Regions from separate parts of the Leclercia sp. GHBNCSD genome, predicted to be linked through region 4. Evidence: predicted binding sites of a transcription regulator. Region 4 holds the regulator's gene; each other region holds the start of a gene.
What was found. The regulator CRP, encoded in region 4, controls carbon source genes, mostly activating them, when cyclic AMP is high. The targets are predictions, from matches to a motif close to ATGTGANNNNNNTCACAT.
Positions count from the first base shown of each region.

Region 1 (2,194 bases), on a different contig from region 4:
CCTTGTGCGTTGAGCGCGCTGGCAACCGCCATCGCCACATCGCCTCCGGAGACATAGAGCGCCGCCGGGCGGCGGGTCTCCAGCGCATTACGCGTCAGCGCACCCAGAAAGGCGCTGATGGTCTCCCCCAGCGCCGCGCGGCTTAATCCGCGCTGCTGGCAGAGCGTCTCTATCTGATGCCGCGCCTGGGTGTCGGCGCAGGTATGCACCACGCAGTGCTGGCCTGCCGCAAGCGCCCGGGCGATCTGCTGCTGGTATCCCGCCATCGTCCCGTTAAACACATCATTGATATCAATTAATACCGTGCTGACATTGTGCTGCCCGCGCACGCGCTGGATCTGCTTTTGCGCAATTTCGCTCATCGAACCGATAACCGCCAGCAGCTGGCGCGGCGTGGCAAGACGGCGCGCCAGGGCATCGCACAGCCCGGCAGAGCCCACCAGCAGCGGCTTTTCATCGCAGGCAAACGCCGTGTTGATAATCTGATCCAGCTCCGCGTCGGTCTGCGCATCCACAATCACCAGACGCGCATCGCTCGTGAGCGCCGTGGCAAGTTCCGCCGGCGTGACCACCCTGCTTTTAAGCCGGGTTTGCTCCGCCAGCACCTTCGCTACCTGCGCGTGGCGCACCGGGGTTTTCGGGTCGCTGGCAAACTCGGTCTCCGTCACCGGCACGCCGTTCACCAGGCAGAGGCCCTCTTCGGTGGTGCGCCCGGCGGCCGGAAATGCCGGGGCGATAATCGCCTGGCCCTTACCGCTAAGCCTCAGCAGCGCTTCCACTTCAGCGCCCGGGTTGCCGCGAAGCGTTGAGTCAATTTTCTTAATCAGCCATTTGGCCGCGTGAACGTCGGTCGCATACCGCGTCAGTTTTTCAGCCGCCTCTGATGCCTTCATCGCCCGGCTATCGCTATTAATAACCAGCGCATCGGTGTCGTCGGTAAAAGGCGTCTGAAACGCCACGCTGACTTTTTTGCCGCTTAGCGCCAGGCTCACCCCCGCATCGTTGGCACCGGTAAAGTCGTCAGCGATCACCACGATCTCTCTGTTCAGGTTGTTCACGTTCATCCCCAAAGGTTCGTCGTTCCTGTTAATGATTATATTCAATCATGATTGATTATATGTGAGCAAGATCAAGTTATTAAGTTTGCGAATAAATTATAAATTTAGAGACACGATGACTGTGATTGCCTGTTTTGAGCGAAATCAATCACAGACACAGCAACAGGAGAGCAATGTGTTAACCATTAACAGTACGATAATCAGCGGTGCGGGTGCGATCCCGGCCCTCGCGCCCCTGCTGGCAGGCAAGTCGCGCCTTTTACTGGTCACCGACGGTAATATCGCCCGTCTGGAGGCCGCCCGAGCTATCCGCGCCCTGCTGGAAGCCGATAACCGCAGCGTCAGCGTGATTGAGCGCGTGCCGCCAGAGCCCACGCATCACGACGTTCACGCTCTGCTGGCTGACATCAACGATACCGCTTTTGATCTGGTGGTGGGCGTAGGCGGCGGCAGCGTACTGGATGTAGCGAAACTGCTCTCCGTGCTGTGCCATCCGGCCTCGCCGGGTCTGGATGCGCTGCTGGCGGGTGAAAAACCCAACACGCGCCTTGCATCGCTGCTGATCCCGGCCAGCGCCGGTACCGGCTCCGAAGCTACGCCGAACGCGATCCTCGCCATACCCGAGCAGAGCACCAAAATCGGCATCATCTCCCCGGTACTGCTGCCCGATTACGTGGCGCTGCTGCCGGAACTGACCACCAGCATGCCGCCGCACATCGCCTCCTCGACCGGGATCGACGCCCTGTGCCACCTGATCGAGTGCTTTACCGCCACCGTCGCGAACCCGGTGAGCGATAACGCAGCGCTGATAGGTCTGCGCAAGCTGGTCAATAACATCGAAACCGCCTGCGCCGAGCCGCACAACCTGGCGGCGAAGCTCGAAATGCTGTGGGCATCCTACTACGGCGGCGTGGCCATCGCCCATGCCGGAACCCATCTGGTGCATGCCCTTTCCTATCCGCTGGGCGGGAAATATCACCTGCCGCATGGGGTGGCGAACGCCATCCTGTTAGCGCCCTGCATGCGCGTGGTGCGCCCGGACGCGGTGGAAAAATTTGCCCAGGTGTGGGATCTGGTGCCTGGCGCCGATACCTCCCTGTCGGTGGAAGCGAAATCCCACGCGCTGGTGGAGTGGT
Region 1 is NZ_JBQVYO010000002.1:122,523-124,716, forward strand. Features, by position in the region: gene dtnK (D-threonate kinase) at 1-1,064, opposite strand, end outside; gene ACT3IC_RS20825 (iron-containing alcohol dehydrogenase) at 1,234-2,194, shown strand, end outside.
Region 1: the regulator CRP is predicted to act here: its motif matches at 1,118-1,135, upstream of ACT3IC_RS20825 (iron-containing alcohol dehydrogenase).

Region 2 (2,194 bases), 1.1 Mb from region 4:
AATCCTTACGCATGGTGACCGGCTCGTTATAGCTCTGGAGCGCGTTGTCACCGCTCAGCAGCAGATAATTCACTTTGCCGCTGTTATAGGCGTTGAGCGCCCCCTGAATGCGGTAACGGTAATACTGGTTGATCACCCCGGTGCGGTAATACTTGGCGGTGCCCAGCACCACGCCGACCTGCCGGTAGGGCAGATCCTGAAGGTCATCAAAGATATAAGGAGCCGTTTTCCAGCTCATCCAGCGGTCGAGGCCCAGCGCAGTCAACAGCACGATGCCGATCAAGACAACCAGGCTGTAAAACACGCGCTTTAACATACAGATGACTCTTACCAAAGGTGAAATTTCACTCAGGCTACTTTACCCGTCTGGTAAGCGCAAGAAAGGGCGATTTAATTGGGGGGATTTTCATCAGTTGTGCGGGCATGGCTGCCCGCATCATACGCTTAGCCCAGCAGGACACGATCAATGTTGCTACAACCCAGCGCCCGCAGCGTGGCCGCAGTGGCATCCCACTGGATCAGCGGTGCATCGGCTTTCTCCGCCAGAATGGCGCGCTGGATATCCGGGTAGTCATAACCGTTAAGGCTGAGCAGGTTCAGTGCACCCTGTAACGGCGGCAGCGTCGGGTTAAAGGCGGCGTTTTCGGCATAGCTGCCGGTAAAGATTCGCCCGTCACGACACTCCAGCGCCACGCCGCTCGGCGCGTTGCTGTATGGCGCGTGTGCTTTATTGGCGGCAAGGATAGCTGCCTGGGTCAGTTCATCTCCGCTCACGGCATAACCGTGATCCTGCTCGTCCATCAGCAGTGATTTGATCTCTAGATCTTTCGGTCCGAAGGCATCGGGCAGATAATCCGCCAGCGTATGCTGGGCGCGGCCCGGCAGGTTGATGCGCAGCGCTAATCCGCTGTTGAGTTCGTTCATAAACTGACGGCAGTGGCCGCATGGGGTGTAGTTGACGGTGATCGCCTCCAGGGCTTGTTCGCCGCGCAGCCAGGCGTGACTGATGGCGCTCTGTTCCGCATGAACGGTCTGCTGCATGGTAGCGCCGAGAAACTCCATATTGCCGCCGAAGTACCAGGTGCCACTCACGCCCCGGGCAATGGCGCCGACGTTGAAATGGGAAAGATCGGCGCGGGCGCAGGCCGCTGCCAGCGGCAGAAGCGCAAAGGCCAGCGCGTCATCATCCAGATCCGTGGCACGTTTCAGTGCGGCGACCTGTTCAGCCGTCAGCAGGGCGGGGAAGTGTGCATCCGCCAGTACCGGGGCCAGGGCTGACTGCAAATTCTCTGCTAGCTCGGCAAAAGCTGATTGAAAACGTGGATGCATGGCGTTGCCTCATAAAGGTTAATGGATCGGTAGTTTACGGAGCCGCTGGGGCTTTATATGTGACTTAGATCTCATTATGTGTGCAACTTATGAAACTCAGATTAAAAATGCGCGACGCGTCGCAAATTTTAGCCCACCACAGCCAGAATTATCGGGAACAGGAAAGGGGCGATCAGCGAGGTCAAAATCCCGCAGATCACCAGCGCCAGCGAACTGAAGGCACCTTCCTGATAATCCAGCTCCGCACAGCGGGCGGTGCCGAGGGCGTGTGAGGCGGTGCCCATCGCCAGCCCACGGGCAGATTTGGTGCGAATGCGCATGGCATTCAGCAGCGTATGGCCTAACACCGCACCCAGAATACCGACATAAATGACGCACACGGCGCTGATCGCCGGAATGCCGCCGAGGCTGCCGCCCACCGCCATTGCAATCGGCGTGGTCACCGATTTGGGCAGAATGGAGGCGGCAATTTCGGGTGTCGCCCCCATCAGCAGCGCCACCGAGGTGCCGGTGATCATCGCCACCACGCTCCCGGCGAGACAGATGGTAATAATCGATTTCCAGCGGGCGCGGATCTGGTGCAGTTGCTCATAAAGCGGAAACGCCAGCGCGACCACCGCAGGCTGGAGCAGATCGTTGAGAACTTTGCTGCCCTGGAAATAGTGAGCGTAAGGGATGCCGGTTAACAGCAGGAAAGGGATGATCACCACCATCGCTACCAGCAGGGGATTAAGAAGAGGAAACTTCAGGCGCACCGCCAGCTTGCGGGCGGCGAAGAAGACCGCCACGGTGAGCGGCAACGACCACCAGATATTCGCCATCATTTTTTCTCTCCTTTCTGTCCAATCACTTTGCGCTCCCCGTG
Region 2 is NZ_JBQVYO010000001.1:3,505,392-3,507,585, forward strand. Features, by position in the region: gene sanA (outer membrane permeability protein SanA) at 1-316, opposite strand, end outside; gene cdd (cytidine deaminase) at 445-1,329, opposite strand; gene ACT3IC_RS16745 (CidB/LrgB family autolysis modulator) at 1,458-2,153, opposite strand; gene ACT3IC_RS16750 (CidA/LrgA family protein) at 2,150-2,194, opposite strand, start outside.
Region 2: the regulator CRP is predicted to act here: its motif matches at 1,387-1,404, upstream of cdd (cytidine deaminase).

Region 3 (2,194 bases), 190 kb from region 4:
TAGCGATGGAGCCCAGCGCTTTTTCCACCACGTTCGCCAGGCCGCCTTTCTTGTTGCCCGGTGACGGGTTGGCGCTGCGGTCGGTCTTGCCCATATCGAGATAGTTATCGTACCAGGCCATCTCCTCCAGCAGGCGTTTGCCCACCTCTTCGTTGATGGCGCGCGGCGTCAGGAGATGGATCGCGTCGCGCACTTCGGTCACTTCGGAGAACATTACCGTGGCGCCACAGCGCACCAGCAGATCCGAGGCATAGCCCACTGCCGGGTTGGCGGTCACGCCCGAGAAGGCATCGCTGCCGCCGCACTGCATTCCCACCACCAGCTCAGAGGCCGGGCAGGTTTCACGCTGGCGCTGATTCAGTTTTGCCAGATGGCGCTCAGCGACCTGCAGAATGTCATCCACCATCGACCGGAAGCCGACATGCTGCTCATCCTGCAGACGCACGATGCTGGCGTCATCCACCGGGATCGCCTGCACGTCTTCGGTGCCCTGGAGCAGTTTTTCGGGTTGCAGCTTCTCGCAGCCGAGGCCGATAACCATCACTTCGCCGCCGAAGTTCGGGTTCAGGGCGATATTGTGGATGGTGCGGATAGGGACAATTGCCGCCGGAGCGTTGATCGCCACGCCGCAGCCGTAAAGGTGGTTCAGACCCACCACGCCGTCGACGTTGGGGTATTTTGGCAGCAGATCGCGTTCGATGATCTTCACTACATAATCGACCACGCCCGCCACGCAGTGCACGCTGGTGCTGATGCCGAGCAGGTTTTTGGTGCCTACGCTGCCGTCCGCATTGCGATAACCTTCAAAGGTGTAGCCTTCAAGCGCAGGTAGCGGCTCCGGTACGCGGGTTGCCAGTGGCAGGGTGTGCAGCGGCGGGGCTTCCGGCAGGGCAACCAGCGACTCATCAATCCAGCTGCCCTGGGGGATGGCGCGCACGGCGTAGCCGATGACTTCGCCATAACGCACGATTTCGCCCTGCGCCGGGATATCCACCAGCGCCACTTTATGGCCCTGTGGAATATGCTCGATGAGTTCAAGTCCGTCCGGGAAACGCGTTCCGGCTTTTAACCCCTGATCGTTAACAATAATCGCCACGTTATCGGTCTCATGTACCTTAATATAAAACGCGGTCGGCGACGTTTGACGAATTTCGATGTCGGCCATTGTCCAGTATTCTCCAGCGCGTGGGGGATAATTAATTGATCAAAGAGTAACTATATTTTCTCGTTATAAAAAATAAAGACTCTGCTCAGTGGAATAAAGAATGTCAGGCATGGGGAATTAATAATGTGATCGCGATCACTCATTTATGACGGTGGCCTGCCCATAAGGGGAGCAATGGCGAAATCTGTGCATCAGCGCCCAGGGGTTTGTGCATATGCTCAAAATAATATTCACAATAAAGTTGATAATTGAGCAATGCGACAATGCGTGGTGGTGGGCGCTTGATTATACTCATTAACGCTTTCATGGATTTGGTTAATTAACCGTAATTACCTCTCTCTAATGAGCAAAATAATCAGGACTGCCTCTTTCTTAAAACAATAAAAATAATTTCATTGATGTACCAGAGGAAATAAATATGTTGCTGGATACTACCGTTGAAACTAAAAAGGGTTTCCCCACCCGTTATTTAATATTACTCATCATTTTTATTGTTACCGCTGTCAATTACGCTGACCGCGCCACGCTCTCTATTGCCGGAACGGAAGTCGCCAAAGAGCTGCAATTAAGTGCCGTGTCGATGGGCTACATCTTCTCCGCCTTCGGCTGGGCCTATCTGCTGATGCAGATCCCCGGCGGCTGGCTGCTGGACAAATTCGGCTCGAAAAAGGTCTATACCTACAGCCTCTTCTTCTGGTCGCTGTTCACCTTCCTGCAGGGGTTTGTCGATCTTTTCCCGCTGGCGTGGGCGGGCATTTCAATGTTCTTTATGCGCTTTATGCTCGGCTTCTCCGAGGCGCCATCCTTCCCGGCTAACGCCCGTATCGTGGCGGCCTGGTTCCCGACCAAAGAGCGCGGTACGGCATCAGCTATTTTTAACGCCGCGCAATATTTCTCGCTGGCGCTCTTCTCCCCGCTGCTCGGCTGGCTGACCTTCGCCTGGGGCTGGGAACATGTCTTTACCGTAATGGGTGTGATTGGCTTTGTGCTGACCGGCATGTGGGCGAAGTTTATTCATAACCCGACCGA
Region 3 is NZ_JBQVYO010000001.1:2,583,148-2,585,341, forward strand. Features, by position in the region: gene garD (galactarate dehydratase) at 1-1,165, opposite strand, end outside; gene ACT3IC_RS12550 (MFS transporter) at 1,584-2,194, shown strand, end outside.
Region 3: the regulator CRP is predicted to act here: its motif matches at 1,289-1,306, upstream of garD (galactarate dehydratase).

Region 4 (2,194 bases):
ATCACCGCTTCAGCGTGGCTGCGCTCGACCAGCTTTTGCACCTCTTGCGGATGATGCAGGCTAACGGAGATATGCTCCTGCAGATCCAGCCCCACCTGGAAGATACGCAGCAGCCGCTTGTATTCATGATTCCTGTTCGCCGCCAGCATATGCAGTTGCTGGTAACACTGACTAATCAGGTCCACCACCTTCTGCTGGCGCGCCAGCAGCGGCGGCAGCGATTTTTCCGGGTCGGTGTGCTGGGTCAGCAGGGTATATTTGGCTTCACAGTAATCAGCCAGCTGGCGGTAGAGTACGCTCAGGGATTCACGCAGCGGCTGCTCCCGCCACAGCCAGAACCAGAACCAGTTAAACAGCCCGTACCAGAGTGTCCCCAGGGCGTAGATCAGCAGCGGCGCCCAGATCGGTAAATTCCCCGCCAGGCTCAGGGTAAAGATGGCCGCAATCAGCGAGGCGGGCAGCAGGCGGGCGTGGAGGGCGCTGATCTCCGCCGTGACCCCTAACGTCATCGCCAGTGCGGTCAGAATGAGGGGCAGCGGAATATCACGCGCCAGCAGCAATTGTACCGCCAGACTACAGCCGGCAAACAGGCAGCCGCCAATTATCAGGCGTTTAAAAAAGCGTTTATGGGGCGTGTCGAGACCCGCAATGTTGCAGCAGGCGGGAACAAGAGAAAACAGAAGGCCGTATTGCAGATAACCGAGAACTAACCCCACAGCCACAGGGAGACACAGCACCAGGGTTTGCCGTAGTGCGTAGTTAACTTCCGGGTGATAAATGAGCCTGCGCCACATGGGTGAGAGAGACAAAAACGGCGTGTCATCATGCGATGCCACGCCGTCTTAGCGGAATTAACGTGTTCCGTAAACCACGATGGTTTTACCGTGGGCGGAAATCAGGTTCTGATCTTCCAGCATTTTCAGAATACGACCCACTGTCTCACGGGAACAACCGACGATCTGACCGATCTCCTGACGGGTAATTTTAATTTGCATACCGTCCGGGTGGGTCATGGCGTCTGGCTGTTTCGCCAGGTTCAGCAGCGTCTGAGCGATACGGCCCGTCACGTCCAGGAAGGCGAGGTTACCCACTTTCTCAGAGGTGACCTGCAGACGGCGAGCCATCTGCGAAGAGAGGCGCATCAGGATATCCGGGTTAACCTGGATCAGCTGGCGGAATTTCTTATAAGAGATCTCAGCCACTTCACACGCAGTTTTTGCCCGGACCCAGGCGCTACGCTCCTGACCTTCTTCAAACAGGCCCAGTTCACCGATAAAGTCTCCCTGATTCAGGTAAGAGAGGATCATCTCTTTGCCTTCTTCATCTTTGATCAGCACTGCCACTGAGCCTTTGACGATGTAATACAACGTTTCCGCTTTTTCACCCTGGTGAATCAGCGTGCTCTTCGATGGGTACTTATGAATGTGGCAATGAGACAAGAACCATTCGAGAGTCGGGTCTGTTTGCGGTTTGCCAAGCACCATGCGCTGTTATCCTCTGTTATAAGCTGTCTCCAGAGTCAGGCTTTCTACCTTCGCTCTGGGGTTGCAATCGAATTCTTCCCCTTACCTGGGGATCTGGCTGTCACAATAATTAGCAGCCTGTAATGTGTGATGTCCTCTGCATACATGTGCAACGTCAATGTATTACTGTAGCATCACGACTGTTTTAGCATAGGTTTTGCCGCGTGTCTCCTGGTGTCTCGCTTCAGCTTGATGCAGGTCGACTTCCTTTGCCAGAATTGTTACTGGCGCGTAATCTGACAGAAAAAATGCAAGCCTGGAGTGAGTTAAAATGCAAGCACGTGTGAAATGGGTTGAAGGGTTAACGTTCCTCGGTGAGTCCGCCTCGGGGCACCAGATTCTGATGGATGGCAACTCCGGTGATAAAGCACCCAGCCCGATGGAAGTGGTTCTGATGGCGGCAGGGGGATGCAGCGCTATCGACGTGGTCTCGATTCTGCAAAAAGGGCGTCACGATGTGACCGATTGCGAAGTGAAACTGACTTCAGAGCGCCGGGATGAAGCGCCGCGTCTCTTTACCCATATCAACCTTCATTTCGTGGTAACCGGCAAAGCGCTAAAAGAGGCTGCGGTCTCCCGCGCGGTGGATCTCTCTGCGGAGAAGTACTGCTCCGTGGCGCTGATGCTGGAAAAAGCGGTCAATATTACCCATTCGTATGAAGTGATCGAGG
Region 4 is NZ_JBQVYO010000001.1:2,396,688-2,398,881, forward strand. Features, by position in the region: gene ACT3IC_RS11520 (YccS/YhfK family putative transporter) at 1-794, opposite strand, end outside; gene crp (cAMP-activated global transcriptional regulator CRP) at 852-1,484, opposite strand; gene ACT3IC_RS11530 (OsmC family protein) at 1,795-2,194, shown strand, end outside.